Regions from separate parts of the Bacillus spongicola genome, predicted to be linked through region 1. Evidence: riboswitches for the same ligand, from Rfam matches in the RefSeq annotation. Region 1 holds a riboswitch; each other region holds the start of a gene.
What was found. A riboswitch is a leader RNA that binds a small molecule or an ion and turns the genes downstream of it on or off. The one in region 1 is predicted to bind lysine.
Positions count from the first base shown of each region.

Region 2: it holds a riboswitch for lysine, as region 1 does, so the genes downstream of both, U8D43_RS06215 (Na+/H+ antiporter NhaC family protein) here and U8D43_RS18630 (Fur-regulated basic protein FbpA) in region 1, are expected to answer to the same signal.
Region 3: it holds a riboswitch for lysine, as region 1 does, so the genes downstream of both, U8D43_RS20225 (aspartate kinase) here and U8D43_RS18630 (Fur-regulated basic protein FbpA) in region 1, are expected to answer to the same signal.

Region 1 is NZ_JAYKTS010000039.1:2,939-13,854, reverse strand. Features, by position in the region: gene U8D43_RS18650 (tripeptidase T) at 1-521, opposite strand, end outside; gene U8D43_RS18645 (acyl-CoA carboxylase subunit beta) at 593-2,140, opposite strand; gene mce (methylmalonyl-CoA epimerase) at 2,144-2,557, opposite strand; gene prli42 (stressosome-associated protein Prli42) at 2,840-2,935, shown strand; gene U8D43_RS18630 (Fur-regulated basic protein FbpA) at 3,125-3,280, opposite strand; lysine riboswitch at 3,373-3,549, opposite strand; gene U8D43_RS18625 (BrxA/BrxB family bacilliredoxin) at 3,893-4,330, shown strand; gene U8D43_RS18620 (aromatic acid exporter family protein) at 4,413-5,408, shown strand; gene U8D43_RS18615 (L,D-transpeptidase) at 5,438-5,935, shown strand; partial or broken gene U8D43_RS18610 (IS4 family transposase) at 6,065-7,201, shown strand; gene U8D43_RS18605 (P-loop NTPase family protein) at 7,221-7,742, opposite strand; gene meaB (methylmalonyl Co-A mutase-associated GTPase MeaB) at 8,586-9,605, opposite strand; gene scpA (methylmalonyl-CoA mutase) at 9,605-10,916, opposite strand, start outside.
Region 2 is NZ_JAYKTS010000006.1:78,682-89,597, reverse strand. Features, by position in the region: gene lipA (lipoyl synthase) at 1-344, opposite strand, end outside; gene U8D43_RS06230 (M23 family metallopeptidase) at 771-1,760, shown strand; gene U8D43_RS06225 (methionine/alanine import family NSS transporter small subunit) at 1,938-2,042, opposite strand; gene U8D43_RS06220 (sodium-dependent transporter) at 2,043-3,569, opposite strand; gene U8D43_RS06215 (Na+/H+ antiporter NhaC family protein) at 3,859-5,397, opposite strand; lysine riboswitch at 5,521-5,711, opposite strand; partial or broken gene U8D43_RS06210 (ISL3 family transposase) at 6,383-7,615, shown strand; gene U8D43_RS06205 (HD-GYP domain-containing protein) at 8,136-9,239, opposite strand; gene U8D43_RS06200 (YunC family protein) at 9,385-9,687, opposite strand; gene U8D43_RS06195 (bifunctional metallophosphatase/5'-nucleotidase) at 9,733-10,916, opposite strand, start outside.
Region 3 is NZ_JAYKTS010000052.1:4,065-14,980, reverse strand. Features, by position in the region: gene sdhA (succinate dehydrogenase flavoprotein subunit) at 1-917, opposite strand, end outside; gene U8D43_RS20235 (succinate dehydrogenase cytochrome b558 subunit) at 971-1,582, opposite strand; gene U8D43_RS20230 (YslB family protein) at 1,928-2,377, shown strand; gene U8D43_RS20225 (aspartate kinase) at 2,902-4,131, opposite strand; lysine riboswitch at 4,257-4,436, opposite strand; gene uvrC (excinuclease ABC subunit UvrC) at 4,501-6,273, opposite strand; gene U8D43_RS20215 (hypothetical protein) at 6,288-7,709, opposite strand; gene U8D43_RS20210 (FTR1 family iron permease) at 8,137-9,123, opposite strand; gene U8D43_RS20205 (hypothetical protein) at 9,153-9,905, opposite strand; gene U8D43_RS20200 (glycosyltransferase family 2 protein) at 9,953-10,711, opposite strand; gene U8D43_RS20195 (alkaline phosphatase family protein) at 10,708-10,916, opposite strand, start outside.

The sequences.
Region 1 (10,916 bases):
ATAATATTCCCAACCTTACCGTCACTATCAAGCGCAAAACCATATTTCGCTGTTACAAAGGTGGGATCCAGTTCTTTTGCACCAACTAAACCAGACTCCTCGCCAACTGTAATAATGAATTCGATTTTTCCGTGGGCAATATTTTGTTCCTTCAGTACTCGTACCGCTTCAAACATAACCGCTAATCCTGCTTTATCATCCGCACCTAAAATCGTCGTACCATCCGAGTAGATAAATCCGTCTTCTTTCAATGTCGGTTTCACAGATTGAGCTGGAACAACGGTATCCATATGGGAAGTAAAGTAAATCGTATCAACATTTTCCTTTGTCGCAGGTAATGTGCAAATTAAGTTGCCTGCCCCGTGTCCCGTAATACCCGTCGTGTCATCTTCAACCACTTCGACGCCAAGATCGGCAAATTTTTTAGTTAGTACCTTTGCGATTTCGGCTTCCTGACCTGTTTCTGAATCGATTTGTACGAGTTCTAAAAATTCATTCACTAAACGTTCTTGATTGACCATATTAACTCCTCCTACTATGTATTCAACTAGTACAGTATAACTCGAAATACATTTTGGAACAATGAATACACTTACAAAGGGATATTTCCATGTTTTTTATACGGACGAGTTTCTTTCTTATTTCTCATCATCTCAAGACTTTGAATCAATTTTATTCGTGTTTCCCTGGGATCTATGACATCATCGACCATTCCACGACTTGCTGCAACATAAGGATTGGCAAATTTCTCTCGGTACTCTTCTATTTTTTCCGCTCTCAATTGCTCCGGATTGTCACTTTTATTGATTTCTCTTGCAAAAATAATATTGGCTGCACCTTGTGGACCCATCACCGCAATTTCGGCATTTGGCCAAGCAAACACTAAATCTGCCCCGATGGCTTTTGAATTCAAAGCGACATACGCCCCCCCATAAGCTTTTCGGAGAATAACAGTGATTTTTGGAACAGTTGCTTCTGAATAAGCATACAAAATTTTAGCACCATGACGAATAATCCCACCATGTTCTTGCTTAATACCTGGAAAAAATCCTGTGACATCTTCAAACGTAATAATCGGTATTTGAAATGAATCACAAAAACGAATAAATCGGCTAGCTTTATCGGATGAATCGATATCGAGACCACCTGCCATAAATTTCGGCTGATTACAAACAAGCCCGACTACTTCTCCCTTGATCCGAGCAAGGCCAATCACAATGTTTTTGGCAAACTCCCTCTGAATTTCTAAAAATGAGCCTTCATCGACAATCTCCTGAATTACTTTACGCACATCATAAGGTCGTACGGCATCGAATGGAATCAAGTCTGTTAGATTCTCACGATAGTCATTTTCTTCTTCTGTTTCTTTCATAGGTGGCTTCTCTACATTATTTTGCGGAAGGTATGAAATCAATAATCGAACTTGTTCTAACACTTCCTCTTCAGATGAACCACGAAAATGAGCATTGCCACTAATCGAATTATGTACCTCAGACCCACCCAAATCTTCTGCACTGATTTTCTCTCCTGTAACTGTTTCAATCACCTTGGGTCCGGTAATAAACATTTGACTGGATTTATCGACCATAAAAACAAAATCTGTAATCGCTGGGGAGTATACAGCTCCACCAGCACAAGGCCCCATAATAACTGAGATTTGCGGAATCACCCCTGAATAAATCGCGTTACGATAAAAGATATGACCGTATCCATCTAGCGAGACAACTCCTTCTTGAATACGTGCCCCACCTGAATCATTTAACCCAATAAATGGTGCACCATTTTTCACCGCTAGATCCATCACATTGGCAATTTTTTGCGCATGCATTTCACCGAGAGCCCCACCAAATACGGTAAAATCTTGTGAGAACAAATAAATTGGTCGACCATTGACTTTTCCATAACCAGTGACAACCCCCTCCCCTGGCGCATCGACTCCATCTAAACCAAAATCATTGCAGCGGTGTTCAATAAACGGATTTAGTTCCACAAATGTACCTTTATCAACGAGCAACTCAATCCTCTCTCTCGCTGTTAGTTTTCCCTTCTCATGTTGTTTATCAATTCTCTCGTCTCCTCCACCTAGCTCAACTTTCCTTTTCCGGTCATATAAATCATTGATTTTTTCATAAATATCCATGAACTACTCCCCCTTGACAGCTGGCTTTTCACAAAGCTCCGTTAGTACTTTCTGGGTAGATTTCGGATGCATAAATGCTACCTGTGCACCACCTGCCCCTAATTTTGGATCATGATGGATCATCTCGATGCCTTTTTCTTTCATCTCAAAAATTCTTTGCTCAATATTCTCAACCTCAAAGGCAATATGGTGAATCCCTTGGCCTTTTTTCTCTAAAAAACCGGCGATAGCACTATCCGGTGAAAGTGGTTCTAATAGTTCTAGTTTAATAGTTCCCCCGTCGATAAACGCCACTCTGACATTCTCTGAAGGAACTTCTTCTATTTTCAATAAAGGTAACCCGAATACTTCCGTATATAATGGCAATGCCTCATCTATCGAAGGAACAGCTATTCCTAGATGGTCGACTCTTTTCATTTTAAACATCCCCTCTTCCCTTTTCTCACCCCAACTAATTCTCCCCCTGTGTTTCTCGTATAGATACTCTAAGAAAATACAAAACTGTGAGGGTGAAGATCGAATATCCACCGGGATAGATATTACGAATATCGCTTTCACTATCGTATTCGATGAACTTGTCGAATTTCCTGCTACGATCTAAATTTTTGTAAACGTTTTCAGAATGAAGCATCTTGTTATTTTGATAATGGAAGAGTACAATAGGATTGAAAATGCAATAAAACAAGGAGAGTGTACTCAATGAGAAAGACGAAAGTACAAAAAATTGTTATCTATTTAATGTTATTCGCCATGATTGCGTCAACTCTATTCGCTGGCTTGGCTGTGCTATTATAAAGGTAGTTTTCGCAGAGGTTACTGTTAGTAGAGTTCAGAGTTTAGAGTTTAGACTTTTTACCTTGATACAAAAAAGAGAGGATCACTAATGAGCGATTCTCTCTTTTTGTAGGCACATATCTATTAGAAGAAGTAACCTCCCGAAAACAATGGATAAAAAATTCATCCAAACTACTTTTCTTTATTGCCCTAGGCGGTGATATTTTTCATCCCTTTGTATATAAGATCCAACTCCTGATAAGATAGTTGAAATAAATGTCGACCATCTTCCGCTTTCAAAACGCCTTCTTGAATAACCAGCTCTATTAATTTTTCTTTTGCTAGAATCCCAATCTCTAATGTCAATTTCCTTCCCCTTTTCTCCATCTTTTCTGTCAAAGGGAGAAACAAAACGCCCAACCAAGATGCCCTCACAAAAAACCCTTAGTCTTCAACACCTCTTAAATAGTTCTCCGCAAAACATTTCTTGTGACAATATCACATTTGTTCAAGATAAAACTATTTAAAAAACCCTAGGAATTTTTCCACTTCTGCAGCAACACCTTTTCCCTATGGTGGTCGGTGACACACATCTCCCATAAGGTACTTATCAATCATGTACCTCTATCTTAGAAAGGACAATCTTTATTTAATAATTGTTTCTATTTTTACCAAAAAACACTATCATTGTCAAGCTATGGGTGTCAGAATAGAGGGGGGATACCTCACCTATACTTAAACTCATGATAGATGGATAAAACCTCCGAAAATTAAAAAAGGGACAGCTCTATTTAGAGCTATCCAACATCTAGGGAGTTTAGGGGTATGGATCTAGATGTAGTAGTATATTACCCAAGCAGCATTAATCTTAACCTCATTTATGAAGTTTTTACGAACATAAGGAACAATAATTGAAATAACCTGCTAAATCGACTATGATTAAAGTACATCTGAGCATGTTTAAAGGAGAGAATAATCTTGAGTATGGATTTTAATTTATTTATGAATGATGTTGTTCGTCAAGCTCGCGAGGAAATCGAAGGGGCTGGATATACCCAACTAACAACAGCAGAAGAAGTAGAAGAAATGTTTGCCAAAAAGGGCACTACCCTCGTTATGGTCAATTCTGTTTGTGGGTGTGCAGGTGGGATTGCTCGTCCAGCAGCAGCTCATAGTGTTCATTTTGACAAACGCCCTGATCATTTAGTGACTGTTTTTGCAGGTCAAGATAAAGAGGCAACCGCCAAAGCTCGTAGCTATTTTACTGGTTACCCGCCTTCTTCTCCATCTTTCGCACTTTTAAAGGACGGAAAACTATGTACAATGGTTGAAAGACACGAAATTGAAGGTCACCATCCCATGTCGGTTGTGAACCAGCTACAAGAATCATTTGAACAATATTGCGAAGAAGTATAGCGCTTACAAACCTGACATTTTTGAATGTCAGGTTTTTTCTATGGCTACACTGAAGAGATACGTGAACGAATGGAGAAAAAGCATGTTTAAAATCGGATATCGTACTATTAAGACAGCGATTGGAACCGCAATCGCCATTATGATTGCTCAGTGGTTTCAACTAGACAATTTTGCCTCCGCTGGCATTATTACCATTCTTTGTGTACAAAACACAAGAAAAAAATCATTATCTGCGTCCTGGAGTCGCTTTTTAGCGTGTATCGTCGCAATGGGTTTTTCCTTCGCCTTCTTCGAAGGGATTGCCTATTCACCCATAATTATTGGGAGTATGCTCTTATTTTTTATTCCAACGACCGTTGCCTTAAAGGCAAAAGAAGGAATTGTGACGAGTTCAGTCATCATCCTTCATCTTTATTCGGCAAAACAAATTACCATGAACATCATTTTTAATGAACTTGGAATTATCATTATTGGAATTGGTGTCGCCTTAATCATGAATTTGTATATGCCTAGTTTAGATCGAAAGCTGATTCACTACCAAAAACGAATTGAACGAAATTTCCAACTCATCTTTAAAGAAATAGCTCATTATTTACGCTGCCAACAAAGTGACTGGAAAGGAATGGAGATTACAGAAACAGCTAAACTTCTTCATGATGCTAAGTCCATTGCTTTTCGTGATGTTGAAAACCACTTTTTGCGACATGAAGATGTCTACTATTTGTATTTCAAAATGAGAGAAAAACAATTTGACATTTTGGAACGAATTTTACCGATTGCTACTTCCATCTCCTTAACTGTCGAACAAGGTAAAATCTTAGGTGATTTCATGGACAAATTAAGCGAACAAATCCATCCAGGAAATACTGCCTTCCTCTATCTAAAAGAATTATATGATATAAAAATTGAATTCGAAGGGATGGCTCTTCCACAAACACGAGAAGAGTTCGAAGCACGAGCGGCATTGTTTCAATTTATGAAAGAAATGGAACAGTATTTATTACTCAAAAGCTCGTTTACAGGCTTACAAAAGAAAAAAAAGAATGGTAAACCTCTTAGTGAAGCAAACTATTCTTAACCTTCATTGAAAGGATGAATCAGATGAATTTGCTATTCGCTATCTGTTTAGTGTTCTCACCCATTTGGCCACTCGGAGAAAATCCATTACCAGGCGACCCAATAGTCATCGTCAATAAACAGACGAATGAACTGGCTTTTATTGTCGATGAAGAAGTGGTTCATATTTATTCAGTAGCGACAGGAAAAACGGAGAACTTAACACCTGAAGGTACGTTTACCGTCACTGTAAAAGCTGAAAATCCTTTTTACCGTAAAAAAAACATTGAAGGAGGATCTCCTGATAACCCACTTGGGACACGCTGGATTGGATTTGACGCAGAGGGTACAGATGGAAGAATCTATGGTTTGCATGGAACGAATGCTCCTAATAGTATTGGTCAGTATCTCTCGAATGGGTGTATTCGGTTAAGTAATACTATGATTGAACAACTCTATGAAAAAACCCCCTTAGGTACAAAAGTTCATATCCTCTCGTCCCCCCTTCCTTTTGAGCAAATCGCCAAAGAAATCGGTGCTATATCTTAGCTGAATAATTATTAATGTCAAGTAACATGCGTGTTGATTAACCAATAAAATCCAAAAAAAATACCAAAAAGGACACCTTTCTAGTAGAATGATGTTTGCCGACAAACAAACTACAGAAGAGGTGCCCTCATGAAGAAGAATACCACATTTCACAATTTGTTTCAAAAAATTGTTTCACATAAAGAAGTAGCCATCATCCAGGATATCGTTGGCTATAAGGATACCGCTCGTAAGCTTGATGTATTAATGCTTATTCCTTATTTTCTTTGTGCTTCCATGAATGAGCTTAAAAGTTATCGAGACTGTGCGGATGTAGGTGATCAATATGGGCTGCCTAAAATTAACCACTCTACGCTTTCTAAAAAGGCTGAACCTATGGACTACAAGATTATGAAGAAGTTATTCCAATTAATCGTGTCTAAATGTAATCGAATGACACGTTGAGCGTTAAAGATACCAAAGGATCTTCTTTTAATAGACTCCACCACGATGACAGTGGGAAAGTCGCGCCTTCCTTGGGCCCTTTATCATGGAGAGCGTGCAGGAATCAAATTACATGTCAGTTATACTCCACTTACAGAAATGCCCCTTCATGTCGTTGAAACGACTGGACTTGTACATGATGGGCCGATTGGCTAACAGTTGGCGGATTCTCGGTTTATTCTAGTAGAAGATCGGGCTTATTTTAAAATCAAACGAATCGACCAGTTTAAAGAAGATAAACAAATGTTTGTGATCCGAATGAAAGAAAACGTAGAAATTTTTAGGCCTCATGCTTTAAAACACCTTGAGGAAGATGGATCATCTATTTCTCGTGATATCACTTGTCAACTGGGTACCAAACAATCTCGTTCAAAGGAACGGCATCGAGTGGTGTTTTTTAAGGATGACTACGGTAAGGAGATGCGTGTTGTCACCAATTTAATGCACGTGTCACCTGAAGCTATCGCAGACATGTATAAAGCAAGATGGAGAATTGAAACGTTCTTCCGATGGATTAAACAGAACCTAAATGTCCCTGTGTTATTTGGCACGACTGAAAATGCCGTTTTTAATCAGCTTTTTTCCGCCTTAATTGCCTAAGTTCTATTGAAATGGTTGTATTCAAAAACATCTGAAGGACGAGTATTCGAAAAATTATCGTTTATTTCCTTTCAAAGAAAACTTCTACAAGATAACTTACCGATTGACTGGAAATCAGAAATGGCCGTTGTTTTGAAGAAATACAAAAAGCTTCATGGGATAAGTTTATCTAATTTTGGATAATAAAGACTCGTGCAATAATTTATTGCTTTATCTCAGGAGAATATTGGCGAATTTCTTTTCTAGTTGTTAATTTTATCACCCTTCGCTTCGGGTCTCCCTCTAGAAATTTTTGAAATAACTCTTCCATCTTTTCTTTTCTTGGATGGTAGGTTGTGTAAATAAACTTGAGGAAGGCCCAGTCTAACTTTTCTGTACAGCCATCACCCATATCAGGACGGTTTTGACCAATATTAGTGAAATATCGCTTAATTACACGAAATAGGCAGAGATATAGTGGGAGTTCTAAATAGATAATCGTGTCAGCATGAGGTATGCGAATGTGATTCGTACTACGATAATTTCCTTCGATAATCCATACATCTTTTTCCACGATTTCCTTTTGTTTCGTAGAGAATTCTTCTAAAGAAGCCTCCTTCCAGCCTGATTTCCAATACATCGTGTCTAGATGATACACGTCTATGTTGATTTTTTCTGCTAGCTTCCTAGCAAAAGTAGACTTTCCAACTCCCGCTGAAATCCCCATCACTAAAATTTTTTTCATTTTTCATGTCCCCTTTTAATAGACTGATTTTTCAGTATATTTTATTTCTCACGGAATTACTAGTTTTTTGACTTCCTTGATGAACGTAATCTGTTTCTATCTTTCCATTTGGTTCGAATCGATTTAGCTTGTTTTGACGAGGAAGGATTCTGTCCAAAAAGCAAAGAGCCTTTAGAAGACAGAAAGTTATTTTGATTGTCATTCCGCGGTACTCACCTAAAATCAAGGAGACACTAGTTAACTGATATCTCCTAGCTCGAAAAATGCAGAACACGTCACCATTATTCAAATGATATCCTCAACCAGAATATCATTAGTTTCTAGGTTACTGCCATTTTGTTGATGAAGGATTAGACAAGCTTCTCCATAATTTAGTGTTTCAGCAACTAGATAAATTCAATTGCATAAGGAAAGCGCGAAGAGCATTAGAATATGAAGATTATCCAATAATTAAAATTACTGGGGCATAAACTATACTGGTATATGGAAAAAACATTTATGGCAGAAGGCTCTTTTCCTATACCTTGTGGCTATTTCAACTACTTTTTGATTAAATCCTCCATGTCACTGTTGATTTCGATCAAAAATAGACAAAATCATGTCCGAAGCTCTATTAAGATTTAAAACTGATTCGAAAAGCCACAAGTTTTGCGAAAGCAACCTAAAAGAAAAACAACCGCCATCACTTCTGTCGGTTGTTTTCATTAAGCCCTTATCTTAAATATTGTCATAGAGAACCACAGCCTTTTTTTACCATGATGAGATTACCCAAAACTCCACTATGTTTTCCAAAACCCTTCTCATCTAGGGTTGATGGATAGAACGGTATTAAACGGGAAGAGACTACTCTTTATTTTGATACAGGTTAAGCAACCTCAGTAAAGCGGATTGAACGGTTGTTTCCCCGTCTTCTACTTTTGTCTTAAGAAGGGGCAATTCCCTTTTTACCTCTTGATGTTCATAAAAAGACCGAAGGAGATTATCCACAATCGAGGACTGAAGCCACTCAAGATTTTGCTGCTTTCTTCTCTTTTGAAATTGATTCGATTGAATGGTTAGAACTTTAAACCGTTCTATTACCTGCCATATCTCTTCTAAACCTTGTTCTTTTATGGAGGAACACGTAAATGCCTGCGCTTCCCACCCTGGCGTTGCAGGGGCTAGAAAATGCAAGATCTGATTGTATTCTGCTTTTGTTTTTTCAGCAAGAGGTTGATTTTCGCCATCAGCTTTATTGACGACAATGCAGTCCGTTAACTCCATGATTCCTTTTTTCATTCCTTGCAACTCATCCCCGGCTCCAGTTAGGACAAGTAGAAGGAAAAAATCTACCATGCTGCGGACACTAAATTCACTTTGTCCGACACCGACTGTTTCGATGAGAATAATATCGTATCCAGAAGCTTCACACAAGTAGATCGTTTCCCTGGTTTTTCGGTGGACCCCCCCTAAGGTACCTGCAGTAGGTGATGGACGAATAAAGGCGTTCGGATGATTAGATAACTGCTCCATCCTTGTCTTATCACCTAAAATACTCCCACCAGATAAGGAAGAAGATGGGTCCACTGCTAAAACTGCCACCCGATGACCTTTTTCACATAAATATAGGCCAAGTGCTTCAATAAAGGTACTCTTCCCCACCCCAGGCACTCCTGTGATGCCAATCCGGATAGATTTTCCCGTATGCGAGAGAACTTTACTCAAAAGATCCTGTGCTTGTTGTTGATGGCGATGCGCTTTACTCTCAAGTAGTGTTATTCCTCTTGCTAACCAGGCCCGCTCACTACGTAATATGCCATTATATATCTCTAACACAGATGGCTCGTTCGCTTTTTTCACACGATGAGAAAAGCCTTTCTCCATTATTTTGTCACTTCCTCATAGCCCAGCTTTTCATAAATTTTCTCTAAAACAATCTCTGCACATACAGGAATCACCGTTCCAGGACCAAAGATGGCAGCTGCACCATTATCTTTCAAAAACTCATAATCTTTATAGGGAATTACGCCGCCAATAAAGACCACGATATCTTCTCTTCCTTGCTTTTGCAATTCACTCATTAACGCAGGAAGCAGTGTCTTATGTCCTGCCGCTAGTGAGCTTACTCCAATAGCATGGACATCATTTTCCACGGCCTGTTGAGCGGTCTCTGCTGGTGTTTGGAAAAGAGGACCTATATCTACGTCATAACCTAAATCAGCAAACCCAGTCGAAACCACTTTTGCTCCGCGATCATGGCCGTCTTGTCCCATTTTCGCCACCAAAATCCGAGGTCGCCTACCTTCATTTTCCAAGAATTCTTCCGTTAAGGTTTGTACACGCTTAATTTCTTCTTCATTTGAAAAGTTAGAACTATAAACACCACTCACAGAGCGAATCACCGCCTTATGTCTTCCGCTTGCTTTCTCGATGCTGTCGGATATTTCGCCTAAAGTCGCTCGAGCTCTAGCCGCTTCTACCGCTACCTCCAATAGATTGCCTTCTCCTGATTCTGCTGCCTTAGTCAATGCTTCAAGTGTTTGTTGAACAACGACCTCATTTCGCTCTTCACGAAGCTTCTCTAAACGTAAAAGTTGTTTCCGTCGAACTTCAGTATTATCGATATCGAGAATTTCCATTTCATCTTCTTTTTCGAGTCGATGTACATTGACGCCAATAATTTTTTCTCTTCCAGAATCGATTAACGCTTGTCTACGGGCGGCCGCCTCTTCAATTTTCATTTTTGGTAGACCTGTTTCAATGGCTTTGGTCATTCCACCTAGTTCCTCAATTTCCGCCATATGAGCCCAGGCTTTTTCCATCAATTCATGGGTTAATGACTCCACATAATAAGAACCACCCCAAGGGTCGATTACATCTGTTATGCCCGTTTCTTCCTGTAAATACAATTGAGTATTACGAGCAATTCGAGCCGAGAAATCGGTTGGAAGTGCAATCGCTTCATCTAATGCATTCGTATGAAGCGATTGGGTATGGCCCATGGCCGCTGCATGCGCTTCTATTAGTGTACGAATGACATTATTATATGGATCCTGTTCAGTCAAACTCCAACCAGATGTTTGGGAATGCGTTCGAAGAGCCAATGACTTAGAATTTTTTGGTTCAAACGAATTCATCAGTTGAGCCCAAATACGTCTACCTGCTCGCATTTTAGCTACTTCCATAAAATAGTTC
Region 2 (10,916 bases), on a different contig from region 1:
TTTAAATCATCTCGAGCTACAGCGGTAACGACTACATGCTTTAAATTCATCAATTCAACTGATTCTGCTACTCTTTCTGGCTCTTGCAAATCCAACTCAGTAGGAAGTCCCGTTTTCACGGCACAAAAACGGCAAGCACGAGTACAAATTGCTCCAAGAATCATAAAAGTTGCCGTACGGCGAGTCCCCCAACATTCGTGGATATTCGGACACTTCGCTTCTTCGCATACCGTGTTAAGGTTCTTCTCACGCATCATTTTCTTTAAACCTGTATAATTCTCGTTCGTATTTAACTTTATTTTCAACCAATCCGGTTTACGTATGTATTCATCCTTCTTGCTCATCAATCTCATCCCCAATCTAGATTTTCATTGGTACGTTTACAACAAAACATCTATATTTTTAAGAAATACGCAATGCGCCTGAAGCTAGACATCAAAATCATTTATAAAGGCATTTTTGCAAAATTTTTGCTTTTCCAACCAGTCTATAAACGATGATTTAGTTTTGTTTCAGGGCATCTTTTTGTTTATCTTTGAAGTGAATCACCAGTAAAATGAAGAAACAACCCTAAAGTTAGACTAAATAGCAACTATGTATAGAAAAGAGTCTTTAAAAATGACAAAAGTCTTCTTGTGACACTTTATCATACAGAAAAGATGAAAACAAGTGAAGTGGGTTGGCTTCCATTTATTGATATAAATGAATTTCCTTTCTCGTCACACAATAAGGGAAGGAGATAAGAAGCTAGACGAAGGAGGAGGTAAATTTTGAAAAAAGCTCTATATCTTATCGTTCTGCTCTTTTTACTTTCATCCTTGCAACCCTATTCTGTTAATGGAGAAGAATTAAGTGCGGCTGATCATTACCGTTTACGGATGGAACTCTATTCAAAATTCGAAACTACTACACAAATTCCATGGTATTACCTTGCGGCGATTGATCAGTATGAGCGAAGTTGGCGATTTTCAAGGCGTGATATTCCTAATCCTGAGGGAATCATTTCAATTTATATCCCTAAAGAGAAATGGGCAGGTGAATTAAATCCTAATCTGGATGACCAAAACCCAGCATCCATCTCCTTTTTTAACGGCATTGGGCTCGATGGTGATTTAGATGGAAAAGCAGATTCTTTCAATAATGAAGATATTCTAATGACAATAAGTCAGCACATTCTTGCCTTTGGTGTTGACGAAGACAATTTTAAAATCGGCTTATGGAATTACTATAAACGAGATAAAACCGTCGGAATAATCATGGGCAAGGCCAAAATATATCAAACCTATGGAACCATTAAGCTTGAGGATAAAGCCTTTCCCCTGCCCCAAAATTTTAATTATAGCTACCGAAACACATGGGGAGACGCACGTGGTTGGGGTGGAAGAAGAATCCATGAAGGAACCGATATTTTTGCTGACTACGGTGTTCCGGTCCGATCGACCTGTTACGGAATCATTGAAATGAAAGGATGGAACCAATACGGGGGATGGCGTCTAGGTATACGGGATATCAATAACACCTATCATTATTTTGCTCATTTGAATGGATTTGCGAAGGATTTATCGGTTGGTCAAGCCGTTAAGCCTGGTCAACTAATAGGAGGTGTCGGAAGCACTGGCTACGGTCCACCTGGTACATCCGGAAAGTTCCCGCCCCATTTACACTACGGAATGTATAAAGACAACGGCCATACGGAGTGGTCATTTGATTCCTACCCTCACTTACGATTATGGGAGCGTCATGACCGTCAAAAAAGATAAAAGGCGCTTGGAACTAGGTACAAGACGCCTTAAACTTTACCATTGATTTAAGATGGCTTTTTTCGTATACATTGTTGCTCCTAGCACTAAGTCAAATAAATCAAGGATTTTATTCCTATCCGATTAGGTGCTTCAAAAAAAAGAGAGCTTCGATTAAATCGATGCTCTCTTCCATCATTATTTTGCTTTTGATTTTCTGACTGCGTTAGCAATGCTTGCGGCTAAACCGCCCCAAATAACGATAATACCCACTAACATCATTACAATTGCACTCGTATCCATTTAAGATACCTCCTTCTTAGAAACCGGAAGTTCAACTGTATTACGACTCCATGGTTTAGCTGTTAATAAAACCGCTGCGAGCATTGCACCAATTGCAACAGCCCATCCAAAATTGAAGACAAATTCTAATGGATAATCGCCTCCACCATAGCTGTTAATGATACGTTCTTTAATTTTCCCGTACATCATATAACCTAATACAAGTGGTGTGATTAAGCCTAAACAAATTTTCCACCATAGACCTAGTCTAATATCAGACACAGAGTTCGCATGCTGTTGAAGTGGTGTTAGCTGCTTCGCAATCCAAGCGATAAAGACAACTTCAAATAATCCAGCAAGTGCAACACCAAATTGGTTAATAAATTCATCCGTTACATCGAGGAAATTCAATCCTCCTTGAGTCGCGAACAATAAAGAGAGAACAGCAGACAAACCACCACCCACTGCAACTGCTGTTGAACGAGAAACATTAAATTTCTCCGATACAGCTGCAACGAAAGTCTCTACAATCGAGATTAATGAGGAAAGACCCGCAAGTACTAAGCACGTGAAGAAAAGGAATCCAAACAATCCATTAAATGCAGGGAACTGATTGATAATCTCTGGGAATACAGCAAAAGCTAATAATACTCCAGTCATTCTAGCATCTAAATCTGCAAAGGCTACCCCTTGAGATTGCGCCATAAAACCTAAAGCAGCAAAGATACCAAAACCAGCAAGTAACTCAACACTTGAGTTAGCAAATCCTGTAATAAAGGCATTATTCGTTAAATCCGATTTTTTTGGCAAGTAACTAGAATAGGTAATCATAATCGCAAAGGCAATAGATAGGCTAAAGAAGATTTGGCCATAAGCGGCTACCCAAACTGAAGGCTCCATAATTCGTTCCCAATCTGGTTTAAAGAAAGCATTTAATCCCTCTGCAGCACCATCAAGAGTAAGTGCACGAATTACGACAACTAAGAACAAGACTACTAGAGCAGGAATCATGATTTTATTAGCAAGTTCAATTCCTTTTTTAACTCCAGCAAACAATACCCCTAGCGTAATCGCCCAAACAAGAATTAAGGGAATCAAAACACCTGGCACTAAATCTCCCATAACACCTGGATCGGATAACTTTAAGTAGTCTCCAACTAGGAAGCTAACTGGGTTTTCACTATTTTGCCACTGTAAATTAATAGAAAAATAGGCAAAGGCCATAGCCCAAGCAATAATGACAGCATAATATGTCGATATGACAAATGAGATCATCACTTGCCACCATCCCATCCACTCACTACCTTTACTAGCTCTAGCATACGATAATGGAGCGGAACCACGGTGCTTATGACCGATCGTAAACTCGAGAATGAGTAGCGGAATTCCGGCAGTTAATAATGCAAATAAGTACGGTAAAAAGAATGCTCCTCCTCCATTTTCATACGCGACCCCTGGGAACCTCCAAATATTCCCTAAACCAACTGCTGAACCAACAGCCGCTAGAATAAAACCAGCTCTTGTTCCCCACTGTGGGCGATTTTCCATTGACAATTCCCCCCATGTATATCCTAGCACCTATAAATACTAGAATATTACTATTTTTCTGATTATTTAGTATAATCTATCAACAAGTATAATCACGAATCGGTAAAAAGTCAAAGTATTATTTTGTCGAAACCCACTGAATTTCCTATGTTTTTACCGATTAATACAGAACATTTATTATTGCTTGAAAATAATTGCCAAGCTTCGCTGATGAAGATCAATATTTTTTCAATTTTAGATCTCCTCTAAACAAAAAACACCTCAGCCAACAATGGCTGAGATGTTTTACTTAACCGTGCTTTTCTACTCTTCTGCCCATAACGAGCGTATAGGCCACTAATAAGGTAGCTATGGTGATAAGGGCTAGTAATGTACTGCCCGAGAAACCTAATACCAAAAAGCCTAGCGCCGATATGACTGCACCCGTTAATGCATATGGTAGCTGAGTGATCACATGGTCAATATGATTACTACCCGCACCTGTTGATGACAAAATCGTTGTATCTGAAATAGGAGAACAATGATCTCCAAAAACAGCTCCAGCTAGAACGGCCGCAAGGGATGGTAATAGCATCTCAATGTCAGTCGCTGCAACAATTTGTCCAGCAATCGGAAGTAAAATCCCAAAAGAGCCCCATGACGTTCCCGTTGAAAAGGCTATGATACCAGCAACGATAAAGAGTAAAACAGGTAAATATCCTAGTGGAAGATTAGCTTCTTTAACAAGATCCGATAGATATATGCCCGTTCCTAATGAATCAATTAATCCGACAATCATCCAAGCAAAGATCAAAATGTAGATGGCAGGAAGCATTGATTTAATCCCTTCCCACATACCAAGAGAAACTGTGGCAGGGTCCGTCCCTTTAAGAAGGTGTAAAACAAGCGCCACCGCTAGCCCGATTAATCCACCATATAATAACGATGCGGCCACGTCTGTATTTTCTAAAATAACAAAAATATTTGCATCTCCATCATAGCCTGTCCACAGCATAGATCCGATAGTACCTATAACCAAGGCAACGATTGGTAACACTAAGTCTATTACTTTCCCTTTATTACTAACAGGAAGATCATTTTTTAATTCGCCAGGAATTTCTTTTTCATTATCATACACTTCGCCTGTTTTCATAGCTCTATCTTCATGAACTTTCATTTGCCCTAAATCAATGCCACGAACAGTAGTGATAAACACGAGCGCAATAGCCGTGAACACATATAAATTCATTGGAATCATTTGAACAAATGCCGAGAAAGCTGAGTACTCAGATATTTGATATTCCGTAATAATCCCTGCAATGATAGTAATAATATAGGCCCCCCAGCTTGAGATAGGAGATACGACACATATCGGTGCAGACGTTGAATCAATGATATAGGCCAGTTTTGCACGAGAGACATTGTGACGGTCGGTTAATGGACGTGCCACTTGTCCAACCGCAAGTGCATTGAAATAATCATCGATGAAAACAATAATTCCCAGGGTTGCTGCAACAAGTTGTGCGCCAACTCGTGTTTTCACACGCTTCATCGCCCATTCTCCAAACGCGCGTGTTCCACCTGAAAGATTAATAAATGCAGTAATCATTCCGAGTAAAAGCAAAAACAGAATAATATAGACGTACCAAGTATTCAGTTCGCCACCATTGACGAAAATCGCTTTAAAAGAGTTCCAAATAATCGTCAACGTTTCTAAAAGATTGAATTGAGATAAAATGAGGGCTGCCGAAATAATTCCTGTCCCCAACGAAAGAAGTACCCTTTTCGTTAAGACGACCATTAAAATGGCAATGAGTGGTGGTAATAATGAGTAAATTGTGTTTTCCATGTTGTTTTCCTCCTCCTATTTGGTAAGACAGGGAGGGGAACCATTTTGTATGTGTGAAGAAATACAAAAAAGGTAATGATAGAGAAGCTATCATTACCTTAGTAATATAGACATTTCTCCATCACGATCTGTAGCTCCCCATTATAAAGATCAAACATTCCTTTATAATGACAGTGTTACCCTTTTTCAAGATAACCCCAGCAAAGAAGAATTTGACCCTTCTACTTTACTTCGGCAAACGTTCCCTTCAACTGTGATCAACGTTGTCATCCTCACACAGTTTACTCATAACACTTGCATCCTCTACCCCATCGGATTTTGATTAGGATATTATTTAATTTTTTAACATGTCTATTAATATAGCAGTAAATCATTGTATTGGCAATCAATTTGTTCAAATATTTATAGATGAGCCTCTTCCACACGGAAATAGGACAAAGAAAAGGCCAATTACGCCATAAACTAGATACCAAACCATTTTCCAGTGCTTTCTTGTCTAATAGCTCTTTTCATATGCTTTGTTGCACTTGGCACATAGAAAACAGGAAGTAAATTTTTTCGATTGGTCCCTACTATTTATCTAGTAATGAAGAGTTTTTCATTAGGAAATGGGGATGAAGTCATACAAGTCAAAGGTTTTATTCCTATTCGAAAACAGCTTACCTAATAAAGCTGTTCTCACCAAGAATGTTTCTATTTGCAAGAAAAGATTTTTCAATAAGGTTCGATCGTCTATCTTTGAGTGAACTCTTTATCAAGAAGGCGATTCCAAGTTTGAGTGATACTCAATCGAACTAGCAACAATGTATCCGAAATCCAGATGATTTAGCACTCACACCTCGATCAGAAAGTATTGTTTCTACTTTTTCACAAGTATAGTTCCTATTTATTTTTGCTTCTTCGCTATTTAGTATTTAGTCTAAAATCTTGTATAACTGTCAATACTGGGTAGAAACTATGAAAATACCTAGGAGCTGATGGCGTTATGGAAGATTTCCAAGAAGATTTTAATGTATTCGAGGCTGCTTTAGAAATACCTGAACCTTGGTACGTTTTTCATTATGAGTTGGCAAAAGAAGATAAAGAACTTCACATTTATCTTGAATACAGAAAAGGGGCAGATTTCACATGTCCTAACTGTGGATTTTCCAGATGTAAGGTTCACGATATTCAAGATCAGGATCGTACATGGAGGCACCTTGATTTTTGGCAGTACCAAACATTTCTACATGCAAGAATGCCTAGGGTTAAGTGTGAATCATGCGGAAAAATTCGTACGGTTAAAATTGATTGGGCACGACCAGGTACCGGATTTTCTTTGTTATTTGACTATCATGTGCTGTCATTGATGGTTGAAATGCCTGTTGCCGCAGTTGCTCGTAAAGTTGGTGAACACGATACCCGCCTTTGGCGAGTCTTTAAACACTACGTGGATAAAGCGGTTGAAAATATTGATGTATCAAATGTAAAGAGTGTCGCCATGGACGAAACGTCTCGTAAAAGAGGGCACAAATACGTGACATTATTTGTTGACACAGATACGAAGCGAGTCATTTTTGTTACGACTGGAAAAGGAGCAGGTGTGTTACAGGAATTCTGTCAGTTCCTTGATAGTAAAGGGGTTCCTTGTTCTCAAATCAAAGATTTCTGTTGTGATATGTCTCCGTAGTTCATTTCAGGTATAGAGGAGAATTTCCCTGAAGCATCGATTACATTTGATAAATTTCATGTGATGAAATTTATCAACGAAGCAGTAGACAACGTCCGAAGACAAGAACAAGCCACCCAACCCGAACTAAAGAATTCACGATATACATGGCTCAAAAACCAAGAAAATCTTACCGAAAAACAAAAGAATAAATATGTCAAATTGAAGGATATGGATTTAGCAACAGGTCGTGCATACCGTATGAAATTAGGGCTACAAAAAATGTTTTCCAGATCAGCTGGTATCTCAGAATTATACTTTGATGAGTGGTATAGCTGGGCAACTCGATCCCGACTGGAACCAATAATTAAGTTGGCTCGATCTCTAAAGAGGCATAAAATCGGCATATTAAGATGGTTTAAAACAAGAATGACCAACGGACTTCTTGAAGGAATAAACAGTTTAGTACAGGCTGCAAAAAGAAAAGCTCGCGGATATCGTTCTCCTGAAAACTTTATAGCGATGATTTACGCCACAGTAAACAAGATGGACTTGATTATGAGACAATAAATGATTGTCATTCCTTTATTTTGCTCGAACAAAAAAGATTGAGTAACAGTTTGGAGTCATACATCGCTCACAACTGAACCCATTCCCTTGTCCATGAATAAGTATGTCCGTTCAATGGAGTCGATATTCATGTAACAGGTGGTGAATGCAGAGCGAGCAATTGAACTCATTCCCTTGTCCGTTTTTTGATTTTGACCTTGGTGGTAGCTAAGACACAATACTATTAAATTTTGGTCGTGTATGGAGTCTCGTAATTTGTTTTTTCAACACTAAATAGCGAAGAGCCTTATTTTAACTGTATTACAAGTATGGTTGACTTTTCGGAGAGTTGATTGGAGCGGATTACCCTAGAAAATGCCTAAGCAGTTTATTCTAAGGAGTTCTTTCAATGTCCTGAGGATAAACAAGGAGGCACCTAGACCACCAACTGAAATCAACAGCGGGGGTTTAAAGAGATTTATCTTCACAAAAAAGAGCCTCTATTAAAACACCCACTCTTCAAATCTGCGAAAAGTGGGCATTAATTCTTATCATAGTGCATAGCGATATTACAATCCGTTATAACCAAATGAAGTTCTATTTTTAAATCTATTTCATACGTCGAGCTGATGGTTTGACCTTCTTCTTCGATAATTCTCACGACAGGACGATCAGATAAACCTTTATTTTGCTTTGCTATAATTCCTTTTCGTCCGTCACTCAAAACGACCGTTAATCCATTGGGATAGATCGACACCGAGTTGCGGAAGGCCTCTACCACTCTTGTGTCAAACAAGGTACCTGCGCCAGAATAAAGAATTTCCAACCCTTGGTGAGGTAGCATCGCATTTCGGTAAACACGATTTGACGTTACGGCATCAAATACATCAGCTACAGCAATGATTTTGGCAAATGGATGAATGTCTTCTTCTTTTATTCCACGCGGATATCCTGATCCATCTAACCGTTCATGATGTTGAAACGCACAATGAGCAATCGTTAAGGATATGGTATGAAGCTTTCGTAGAATTTCAAAACCATATTCTGAATGACGCTTTACTTCGATAAATTCCTCTTCTGTTAAACGTCCTGGCTTTAAGAGAATCTCTTCAGGGACTAACATCTTCCCGACGTCATGAAGAATGGCACCCATCCCAATCGCTTCTAATTGCTTATCAGAGAGCTTTAACTCCATTCCAATCGCTAACGAATACAACGTCACATTAAAAGAATGTTGGAAAATATAAGAATCATAGGTAAACACGTCCGATAAGACGATTTGAAGATCAGGGTTATCCTTTATACCTCTTAAGACAGTATGAATAATTCCTTTAAAAACTTTTGAATTCTTTTCAAATACTAAAGCATTTGCAGATGCAGATGACTTATTAAGACCTGTAAAGGACGCTTCAATCGTTGAGATAGCTTCTTGCCTAAGCTCACTTGAAACCGGATCCTGAATATAAATTCCGGCTGATTGAACATCTTCAATATAAACATACTGGATGTTTAAATCAACCAAGCGTTGAATCATTCGGGTTGTTACGGAAACACCTGCACGAATAAGTGCTTGCCCTTTAGGACTGTAGACGGATGTTGCAAGTACCATGCCTTTATTTAGATTTCTGGTTGATAGTAGCCTCATAGCATTCTCCTATGAATATCCTTCATTATTCGACAAGTTTTACTAATATCTTCTATTATAAAGGAATCTACCCTCATTGCAATAGTTCCATGAAAGAAACCTGGTATGACTTTTCCAGTCAAAAAAACAGCCTCTTTAGGCTGTTTTAGATCATTTTTAGCAGAGCCTCTCTCCCTATGGTTCCTTGGACAATACCCAATGATTCTGCTTCGATTGTGACCGATTCTAGTGGGGCATCGAGTAGCTGATCAATTGTTTTGACCCCCACTGCTCTTCCAGCTAATACTTTGCGTGCTGCTAATTTTTCATTTAATAACGTAACATCTAATGCACCACACATAATATATCCCTTGTCACTTGATACAACAAGCAAATTGGTTTTAGGGAGTTGAACGGATACCGCTAAAAACGTATGTCCCTCTATCTCAACAGGATATAAATTCACCATCTTTTAACGCTCCTTTCACCATATATGTATGATGAAGAAGCGTTATCAGTGCTGTTTTTTTAGCTTCCACGCCAAAACATCTCGCAAAAATTCTGGCATATAATATTGTTTTTTTGCTCGTTTCAGCTCAGGGAAAAAGTGACCAAAAGTAAACATGTCCGTCGTTCCTAACCGATATTCTTCATGTAACTGGATCTTTTTCCCGTTTACAGACATTTCGTTAAGATTTTCATTAATCGTTAGTCCTTTAAAAACAAAATTCCCCATTACTTTCCCTCTAAACCCTAGTCCTTTCAACTCAAGAGTAGGCCAATCTTTATTAAAGCTTTGCTTGATGACTTCTTTTAGTTCGGCACCTGATAAAGTTATCGCACACGGATTAATTGGATGAGGCAGGAGTGCATGAAGGTCATATTCTGAGACAGAACCCTTTTTTAAGTCTCCCAACACAAGCCCAGAATTAATTAAGGTACAGTCTGCTTTCGTCCATTCATGCACGGCCTCACATAGAAGCATAGGTAAAGAGGATGGATTAAACCAATCTGTGGTAAAATCGCGCTCTATCGTTACAACCTCTTGTTGAAGAAGCTGTTTTCCTCGCTCAACCCACTCGTCAATTTGGTAGTCATCTTGTTGCTCCGCTGGAAGCTCCTCTGTTTTATACACTTGGGCTGTTTTTCTTAAAATGGCCTTTTTTACAGAGTCAATTTTGAGCTCGATGTGACCAATATAATAGCCATACTTCCCCGCAGCCGCAAGAAGAGTTTGATTGACCATTTTTCCTTCTTCGAGTAAGTGATGAGTATGACCTCCTAAAATAACATCAACCATAGGGTGCTCTCTTGCAATCCATTCATCATCCCCTAAGCCTAAGTGAGACATTAATAGGAAACCGTCGACCTCTTTTAAATCATAAATTTCTTTTTCCAATTCATCTAGTGGCGGTGTCATTCTCCATCCTAGTAAATCATAAAAATGCTCGTAATAAGCAGAAATCCCTGCAATACCCAGTTTAAACCCCTGTTTACTTTCCACAATGATATTTGGCTTTGCCCACGCAGGTCTTTCACCGTTTTTTTCGTATAAATTTGCTACAAGAACGTCAAATTTTGCTTTACTGTACAATGTGCTCAAATCTTCATACGAAAATGTAATCCCCTCATTGTTGCCAATCGTGACCGCATTATAACCAACCTCATTCAATAAGGAAATATTTTCTTTTCCTTTTG
Region 3 (10,916 bases), on a different contig from region 1:
TCACCATTGATACCAAGCTTTTGATTGACACAAACATCAAAAATCTCTCGAGTGGCAATATCACGAGGAACCAGATTACCATAGGCTGGATATTTCTCTTCTAAGAAATACCATGGTTTCCCGTCTTTATAAGTCCATACTCGTCCACCCTCACCACGAGCTGATTCACTCATTAGACGAAGTTTATCGTCTCCAGGGATGGCAGTTGGATGGATTTGAATAAATTCACCATTCGAATAAATAGCGCCTTGTTGATACACAATGGATGCCGCTGATCCCGTATTGATAACCGAATTTGTTGATTTCCCGAAAATAATCCCAGGTCCACCAGTTGCCATGATCACAGCATCTGCAGCAAAAGATTTAATCTCCATCGATTGAAGGTTTTGTGCGACAATTCCTCGCGACACTCCTTCATCATCGATTACAGCACCTAAAAACTCCCATCCTTCATATTTCGTTACTAGACCGGCAACTTCATGACGACGAACTTGCTCATCCAGTGCGTATAGCAATTGTTGTCCTGTTGTTGCCCCCGCAAAGGCTGTACGGTGATGTTGAGTCCCCCCAAAGCGTCGAAAGTCTAATAATCCTTCCGGTGTCCGGTTGAACATAACGCCCATACGATCTAATAAATGAATAATTCCAGGTGCAGCTTCTGTCATGGCTTTCACTGGTGGTTGATTGGCTAAAAAATCGCCGCCATAAACTGTATCATCAAAATGTTCCCAAGGAGAATCTCCTTCTCCCTTTGTGTTTACTGCTCCATTAATACCGCCTTGAGCACACACCGAGTGAGAACGCTTTACTGGTACTAGTGAAAATAATTCTACTGGCGTGCCTGCTTCAGCTGCCTTAATGGTTGCCATTAAGCCTGCTAAACCTCCGCCAACTACGATGACTTTTCCTTTACTCATCGTGACTCACTCCTTTTTCCCTTATTCCCGTTCCAATCAAATACCCTATTTTACTAAACGATGAATGCAAATAATGCAGAGATACCTACATACGAAATCGCTACAAACAGAGCTAGTGTAACATATGTAGCTATCACTTGAGATCTTGGTGAAACAACAATTCCCCAACTAACAAAGAAGGACCAAAGACCATTTGCAAAGTGGAAAACAGTCGAAAGAATCCCCGCCACGTAAAACGCAAACATAAATGGATTTGATAATATCGACTCCATCATCTGAAAGCTAACTTCATCTCCCAGTGCAACCTGTACTCTTGTTTCCCATACATGCCATGAGATAAATATTAGTGTGAAAACTCCTGTGAACCGTTGTAGAACGAACATCCAGTTACGGAAATAACCGTATTTAGTTGCATTGTTCTTCGCAGTAAATGCAATATATAAGCCATAAATTGCATGAAATAGTAATGGAAGAAAGATAACAAAGATTTCTAATGCATAACGAAACGGTAAACTTTCCATAAAATGAGCCGCTTTTTCAAATGAATCTTCCCCATACACAGCAAAATGGTTCACTACTAAATGTTGTACTAAAAATAATCCAACTGGGATCACACCTAGTAAAGAATGTAGCCTGCGTAAATAAAACTCGCGATTTCCAGCCATGATATACCCCCCTTAATTATGAAACTCTGCAGCACTATCCCTGCTTAAACTAAGTTTAATAGAGTCCTGCAAAAATTCATATTTTAACAATTATGTGACATGTTCATTTTACTCTCATGAAGTAAACGCGTCAAGAAAACGGATACATTAAATTGAACAATATTGCAAAAATATTTTGACCAGTTTCCTATTGAAAACAACAACCGTCCTGTAATATTATGATTGAATTTTCAGATAAATAAACCGATTTATTACTATATTACTAAAATGGTTAGGATGTAATTCAAGGTGTGAAATTTCGCATCAACCGGTATATAATAGAAGTATAGAAAGTGGGGATTTACGTTGAAGAAAACTGAAGAGGAAGATTTCCAAAGCACACTCGTATCAGCGTTTAGCTATGAACTGTTGCGAGATACATTAATACCAGACCTGTTAGGAAAACATACAGCAGATTTGTCCTACTGGGCAGGGAAACATTTAGCTAGAAAATTCCCGCTTGCCACCAACGAAGAGACAGTTAATTTTTTCCAAGAAGCGAATTGGGGAATTTTAACATTAATGAAAGAAAAGAAGCACCGAAAGACTTTCACTCTATCTGGACAGGTCGTAAAAAAACGACTAGAGATGAATAACGACGCGTGTTTTAAACTAGAGGCAGGTTTTCTTGCTCAACAATACGAGCAGCAACACCACGTTTTAACAGAAGCGATTGAAAGCGTTCAAAAACGGTCTTCTTCTGTTGAGCTAACTGTCCAATGGGATGATACTGATTTTGTAAAGAGTGACAAATAGAGTAGGTCATTTTCATTGAAAGGATGTTTTCTCAATGGAAGTTTCTTTTCGGATAGGAATAAATACTTCATGATGACAACCCTAAAAAAAAAGCCATTTCAATCTCAAAAATGATCAAGATTGATTTCTTCAGGGTATGCCAATAATTTAGCGATCCTTAAATATTTCATTTTTCATTCAATCAGTCTAATTGGTTGGCTACTTTAGGAATGCTTGTTTTTTCAAATTAGATTCATCCTTTCAAAACAACAATATTGTAATAGGCTCTTTACCTATACATTGTTTCTATTTCATCTAATTTTAAATGAATCCTCCCTTTTGGGGCTAATAACCCTCAAAAATAGACGAATAAATGCCAGGAGTAAAGCTATCTACTATTTTATAGACTGGTTCGAAAAGCAACAAACTTTGCGAACACAGGCATATTAAATAATGCACGAAAAGACTGAGGAGATCTGACAAATTCACTATAGAAAAAGCTTTGAATACACCTCAGCTTTTTACATGCATGATTGTTTGGGCACTTAAATAGGAATATTGCTTTTATCCAATTGGAAAGCTGTGTGTAGCGCACTTGCTGCGGCCTGTATTTGGTTCCTAGCGACCACTACTGATACTTTGATTTCTGACGTACTGACCATTTTTATGCCAATGCCCTCGTTTGTGAGAACATCAAACATTTTTGCGGCAACCCCAGGATTTGATACCATTCCAGACCCAACGATTGAAACTTTTGCCAATGCTTTTTCGAACTCTACCCGCTCAAAAGCAAGACGAGATTTTTCTGTTTCTAATACCAATAATGTTCGGGAAAGGTCTTTTTCTTTAATGGAAAAAGAAAGGTTCATTGTTCCATCTCCAAGTTGACTTTGAATGATAATGTCTACGTCAATATGATGGTGAGCTAACGTAGAGAAGATGTCTGACAACCCTGTTACTGCATTCGATAACCCAAAAATCGTCAATCGTATAATATCTTCTTCAAAGGCAACTCCTCGTACTGCTAAGCTTTTTTCCATTGATACTTCCTCCTCTATACGAGTTCCTTTTCTCTGCTCCATACTTGATCGAACTTCTAGTGGCAAACAATAATTTTTAGCGAACTCAACCGCTCTTGGGTGAAGTACTCCGGCCCCTAAGTTGGCGAGTTCTAACATTTCATCATAGGAGATACTATCAAGTTTTCTAGCTCTATCAATAAAGCGTGGATCACAAGTATACACTCCGTCTACATCAGTATAAATATCACATCGATCAGCATTCAAAGCGGAAGCTAAGGCGACAGCCGTTGTATCAGATCCCCCTCTTCCCAAGGTTGTAATCTCCCCATCTTCTGTTATTCCTTGAAATCCTGCTACTACAGCAATTTTTTTTGCCCCAAGTACTGCGTGAATCTTCTTTGTATCAATAGAAGTAATTCGAGAATTTCCGAAAACTTTTTCTGTTCCAATTCCAGCTTGCCAACCAGTAAATGAGTGTGCTTCGTATCCTTTTTGGTGAATGGCCATTGATAACAAGGCAATCGTCACCTGTTCACCTGTTGAAAGAAGCATATCGAGTTCCCTCTTTGGAGGATTTCCACTCACACCATTACAAAGAGAAACAAGGCTATCCGTTGTTTTTCCCATAGCAGATACAACTACAACCACTTCATTGCCTCTATCGTACTCTTCAATCACTCGCTCTGCCACTGATTGTATTCGTTCAACGGTTCCTACGGATGTCCCGCCAAATTTCTGCACTATAATCCCCATATTATCGCCATCCTTTTCTATTCTCGACCATGAATAAGCACCTAGTAGAGCACACCCACAAAAAAAAGCAACGAGAATAGAGATCTCATTGCTTGTATAGACGAACAGAAATTACCGTGTATACACTGTGAGATAGCTCTCCAAGATGAGTACATCTTGACAATTCTGAATTTATTCAATACAGAACCAGCTTAATATGCGAAGAGACATATACCACTTCGGCGATCCTTCCCTTTTAAAGTCCGTCACTAGAGCCCTACCTCTTCTAGACTTTTACTTATGAAGTTCGCACCTCTACCACCACTTATTAAAGTGATAATAATATGAAATTTTGATTCATTATAGCATACATCCATAAGAGCAACAATGTTAAGTTTTTAATTTTTGCACTATTTCTGCGGCGACCCCTTGGGGCATGCCCATCTCTATAAACTCTTCCACCGTAGCTTCCTTCATTTTTTTCATGGAACCAAAATGACGAAGAAGTTGTTTTTTTCGTTTTGGTCCAACTCCTGGAATATCATCAAGAACAGATTGAAATAAAGATTTTCCTCGTTGTTCACGATGAAAGGTGATCGCAAATCGATGCACTTCATCTTGTATTCGTTGAAGCAAATAAAACTCTTGTGACGTTCTTCCTAGTGGAATTTCTTCTAAAGGATTTCCGTAAAGAAGTTGGGATGTATTGTGCTTTTCATCTTTCGCTAACCCCGCAAGAGGAATATCCAGATTAAGTTCATCTTCTAGGATTCCACGTGCCGCTTCAATTTGTCCTTTACCTCCATCAATAAGAATCAAGTCAGGGAGAGGAAGGTTTTCACGAAGTACTCTCGTATAGCGTCTTCGCACTACTTCTCTCATCGATTCATAATCATCTGGACCTTTGACCGTTTTTAATTTATATTTTCTGTATTCTTTTTTAGCCGGTTTACCATCTAGAAAAACAACCAATGCCGAAACCGCATTAGTTCCTTGAATATTCGAATTATCAAACGCTTCGATTCGAAGAGGAGGATAGATATTCATAGCTTTCCCTAAGTTTTCAACCGCTTTTATCGTCCGTTCCTCATTTCGTTCGACTAGAGCAAATTTTTCAATTAGTGCAATCTTGGCATTCTTTTGAGCTAATTTCACAAGTTCTTTCTTTTGCCCTTTCTGAGGTTGAAAGGTTTTCACCCCTAAAAGCTCCTGAACTAAGACGATATCAATCCGTTCAGGCAAACAAATTTCTTTTGGTTTAAAATGATTGGTTTTTTCATAAAACTGACCTAGAAACGTTAAAAATTCTTCTTCAGGTTCATCATAAATCGGAAACAATGAGACATCTCGCTCGATCATTTTGCCTTGTCGGACGAAAAATACCTGTACACACATCCAGCCTTTATCTACAGAATATCCAAAGATATCTCGATCCGTGAAGTCTTTCATGGTCATTTTTTGTTTTTCCATTGTCACTTCGATATGGGTAATCTGATCACGATATTCCTTTGCTCGCTCAAATTCCAATTCCTCTGCCGCAGCTGACATTTTTTCTGTTAATTCCCGCTTAATGTCTTGATACCCTCCATTTAAAAATTTTGTAATATCTTCTTTCATTTTACGATAAGTTTCTTCCTCTACTTCTTTAATACAAGGAGCGAGGCATTGACCCATGTGATAATACAAACATACTCGATCAGGAAGTGTAGAACATTTTCGTAAAGGATAGATGCGGTCTAATAGCTTTTTTGTTTCATTGGCAGCTTGTGCATTCGGGTACGGACCGAAGTATTTTCCTTTATCCCGACTTACTTTTCTTGTAATCACTAATCGTGGGTGACGATCGGCTGTTATTTTTATGAATGGGTAACTTTTATCATCCTTTAGCATCACATTATATTTTGGATCGTGTTTTTTTATCAGGTTTAACTCCAGCACGAGTGCCTCTAAGTTGGTAGAGGTGACGATGTATTCAAAATCGATGATTTCGGAAACAAGCCGTTGTGTTTTCCCATCATGTGACCCGGTAAAGTACGAGCGAACTCGATTTTTCAGAACCTTAGCCTTCCCAACATAAATGATGGTGCCTTGCCTGTCTTTCATTAAGTAGCAGCCTGGCTGATCAGGTAGAACAGCAAGCTTCTGTTGTATTAAGTCATTCATTAGTTCTTGTCACCTCATTCAGACTTCCATTGATAAAGAGTAATAGCAGAATAGACGGGATCTCTTAGAGAAAGGGATGAAAATCGTTGGACTTCTTTAAACTGACCTTCGAGATTTGTTGTTCCTTGTTGCTTAAATCCTTCTATTACTGCTCCCGTTACGTAGATTGTTTCCGTTGGATGCATCGAAATATCTCGTAAAAATTCTTGATAGGTAAAAACCCGTTTATGGGAAAAAGGCACGTTTAAGTAGTCCATTACCCTCGTTTCTTCCCAAGTATACACGAGAATGGGCTGTTCTTCCTTCTTCAACTTCTCCACAAGTTGGTATACTGCTGGAGTTGAATACTTATGTTCGAAAAGTAAATTTAATCCGACAACACCCTGTATTAGTATGTGTAAAATTAAAAGGTACGTTGCCCATTTACTCTGTTGTTTTACAATTACGACATAACCCACAAAAGAACCTAAAACAATTAGCGGAAGAATATGCCGCGGTTTATCAATGTTTTGAGCAAAAAATCCCCAGATGAAATAACTACCCCATACACTACTAAATAGCAAAATCGGAAATGTTTTCGGAAACAGTGATGTCCTTAGTAGAATTGGAACCAGTATAATCGTACTTATAAGTAAAATGACTGATGTAGCTACATAGCCATTCCAAACAATATTTTGAAATACATAGATTGCAAAGCGGGGAAGAATATCCGTTTTTTCACTAACGCCTCCTCCCCACTCATTAAAGTGCCCACCGGTAAATCCGGTTGCGACATCGACAAATGTTTTCAGTGAACCTACATTTGCAATCAATGCGGTAACCCAGATAAGTTGTGAAACTAGAATTAGAGCTACATGGGACAATAATTCTTGAATAGACCTATCGTACTGAAAACGTTTAACCATTAGAAGTAGGAGTCCCACCCCAAATGGAAGATAAGATAATCGAATGCCGAGCAAAACGCTAAAGAATAAGATTGGCCACAAAACGGCTTCACGTTTATTTTGTTGCCAAGCTTGATGCAAAGACCATAAATACCACCATAAGACACTCAGAGCGGCTCCTTCACTCATAGGCAAACTAGACATAAAAGTTGGGTAGGCTAATGTTTGGAGTGCTAACGTTAGCAACCAACTTTTTTCATTTGAAAAATATGTACGCGAAAGTTTATATTGGGGATAAATCGTACTTATACAAACAACCTGAATAAAGAGAAGCAATGCCCATTCAGGGGAAGATATAAAATGATTAAACACCATTCCCCCTAACATAAAGAAAGGATATCCCGGGAAATGAGGCTGCATATTGATTAAATCAAACTCTTTAACTCCAAGGATAAAATCAACTTCGTCCCATGTTTGAGGGAGAGGCGATAGCAATCCCAGTCGGATTACCCAGTACAAGATAATAAGTGCGATAATAGATTTCACTTTCATAAGAGTCTTCCTTTTCATAAGTATATTAGAAATGCGCAATGCGTTCGATTATCAGAGACTTACATAAGACAAGATTGAACTGGTCCGAGGCACTTTTTTCCTCAAAACCGGGCTTGGCTTATGACTACGTGCTCATTGGGTCTGAAGCTAGACACGTATCTAACAACCGGAAATCTCCCCTCTTCAATAGGAAGTTTACGTATAGATGTGGCAATTTCGTCAGATTTTTGATTATATCCTCCAATACCCTGTAGATTTCCAGCAAAAATAGATGAAATGATGTCCTAAAACATAGCTAAATCATTGGTGATAAACTGATACGAAAAGCCACAAACTTTGCGAAAAAAGTCTTTATATAAGAAAAGACCCGTTTTTAACGAGTCTGTCAATGTTTCTATTAGAGGGGCCTTCTTCGATAAGTAGTGAACTACGCTTTAATTGATCCCAATTCTTCCGGATTACCTTCTTTTATTGCATTTCTTTGTTGCTTTGCGGAAACAGGAACAGCTTTTTTAAAAGGGAAACGTATCCTACCTGAATTGATTAAATACGACCATAAGAATGCAAATGTAAAGTATAAAGTGTATGCCATTATTTGTTCAAGTGACGGATTATGACTATATCCAAACATGGCGGCAAAGAATAACCCTACTTGACCATTGATTAATACATCGTTTCCTGTATCTCTTTGGTAGTGAAATTCATCTTGATAATGCTCAGGCATAATGTGAACGATATTATACACATCAGCAGGTTTACCTTCAGCAGTTGTGTATAATGAGCCTAATTTCCCGATATCTTGCATCACACCGATACCTTGAACTAATAGCCCGGCTGCGATAAAGAGAATTAGTATCCCTGTTACATTGAAAAAGGCTTTTAGGGAAATTTTCATCGTACCAGAGAAAAAGAGATAACCGATGACTAAAGCCATTAATAACCCACTCAACGCTCCGTAGCTTGTGAATACTTTGGTTACATCACCGTTACTAATTGCAGCAAAGAAAAAGACAGTTTCGACACCTTCACGTACGACAATCAAATACGAATGAACGATCATTGCAGACACACTACCTGCTGTTAAAGCTGCATTAATTTTTTTTTGCATTTCCGTATTAATTCCTTTAGATTGCTTCTTCATCCAAAGCACCATGTGACTTAATAAAATCACGGAAGCAAACATTATGGAAATTTTCAAGTAGACTTCTGACCCAAAGCTTGCAAAGCCGGTGAAGACTACTTGGAACATAAGCGCAACTAAAAATGAGGTGACAAGTGCTAACCCAACTCCAACATACACCCATTTTTTATACTTTTCAGCATTCAAACGGGTTAAATAAGATAAAATCAGTCCTACAATTAAAATGGCTTCTAAAGCTTCACGTAGTGTAATTAAAAAAGCCTGAAAATCCATGATGACATCCCCCTTTGTTCGAAAAGAAGCTATTCCTTCCTTTTTCTTTTATTCAACAGAATCAAAATGACTAATAGCAAGACAAGACCGAGTGACAACCAGAGCCAAAAGGCTGAAGTTCCGATTTCGTCATTGGCAAATCCTAATTCCAGGTTTTCTTCCGTTAAATGGCTTTCATCTTCATTCAACTCTGCCACAATCGGAAACAACGGTCGCAATTCCGTTTCTATAAATTCTATTTTATTGACAAATGTTTCTTGGTCATTTTCTTTACTTCCAATGCCGAACAGTCCAGGATTACCTAATGATGTCAAAGCTTCATCAAAAGCTGCATATATATCATTGACTTTTTGTTGGCTTACTTTTTCCAGTGCCAACGGCTCTAACACATTGAACGTTCCTCTTGCTTTGGCCAGCAACAGTTTCGCTTGCCCGTAATCTTGGAACTGATCATCTGCAAAATGTAAGCGTCTTTCAATATTTAAGCGAAGAGCAGCTTGCCAGCTTCTCAATAAGAGTTCTTCATTTTGTGTTTCAAATGCTATTTCAATATCTGGCTGTGTTTTCGTAAAGTACAGTTCAAATTCTTTTTGATAGGAGGAATACACTTCTTTCGCACTTTGCCAATCCCCTTGATTTAAATGAGCTTCTAGCTCCTTGTATGCTTCTGCCATTTGCTCTTCTCCAGGATCTCCGTAAGAATAAGCGAAGGCTCGAGTAGACATACCTATGTAATTGAGAATTAATATCACTGATAAACTAAAAAAAAGTAGCTTTTTCATCTGCTTTCCTCCCACACATTCAATGATAATGATTATCATTCATAATGTCAATGCTCCATTTGTGAAATATGAGCTTCATTTTGTGTTTTTTTTGACGAAGATACTCTCTGTACAGGTTTTCTCATTTCTTTGAATATAGCTGGTAGGACATTAGTCATATACGCTTTAAATTTAATAAATGATTTTCCAGTCGTTCTCACTGAATAGCGAATAGGAATCTCCTTCATTCTGAATCCTTTACGAACAATGTTTAAGGTAAGAACTTGAGCATAATTATAATCATGTATGATTTCGGCTTCTTCGGTAACCTCTTTCGAAAAAGCACGCATACCGGACTGACCGTCGTGGATTCGCCTTTGTAAAAGAACAGACTGTAACAAGGTGAAACAGTAATTTCCGAGTCGACGATGAATTTTCATACCCGTAATCGTTCCTAAAAATCGAGAGCCCATGACATAATCCGCTTCACCTATTACAATTGGCTGAATCAATTCAGGGATTTGTGTCGCTGGGTATTCACCATCCGCGTCTATCATTACCGCAATATCTGCCCCTAACTCTATACAGTGTGAAAGACCCTTTCTCACTGCTGCTCCAAGTCCACTATTTCTATCCATCTCAACGATATAATCGGCTCCTGCTTCGTTCGCCACCTTCACTGTACCATCAGTAGATCCATCATTGATTACTAAGACTTTCACCTCAATATTAGCCGAAATACCTCTTGGGACGTTTCGAATCACGTCACCAATCGATTCTTCTTCATTGTAAGCTGGCATAAATACAATCACTGTTTGTTTTCTCATGATGTTGATTCCTTTCGTTTAAAGGCCTCTTTTAATACTGGACCTCTTGCATGACTTGGAAGCGGGGTTCCCAGCATTACAGCGATTGTGGAAGCGAGAGACACCAAGCTGTGTTTCTCTTCTATTTTTAGGTTGGGACGAATCGTTGGACCGTTCATAAAGAATGGCACAAAGCGTTCTCCTTCATCTAAATGACCGTGTCCGC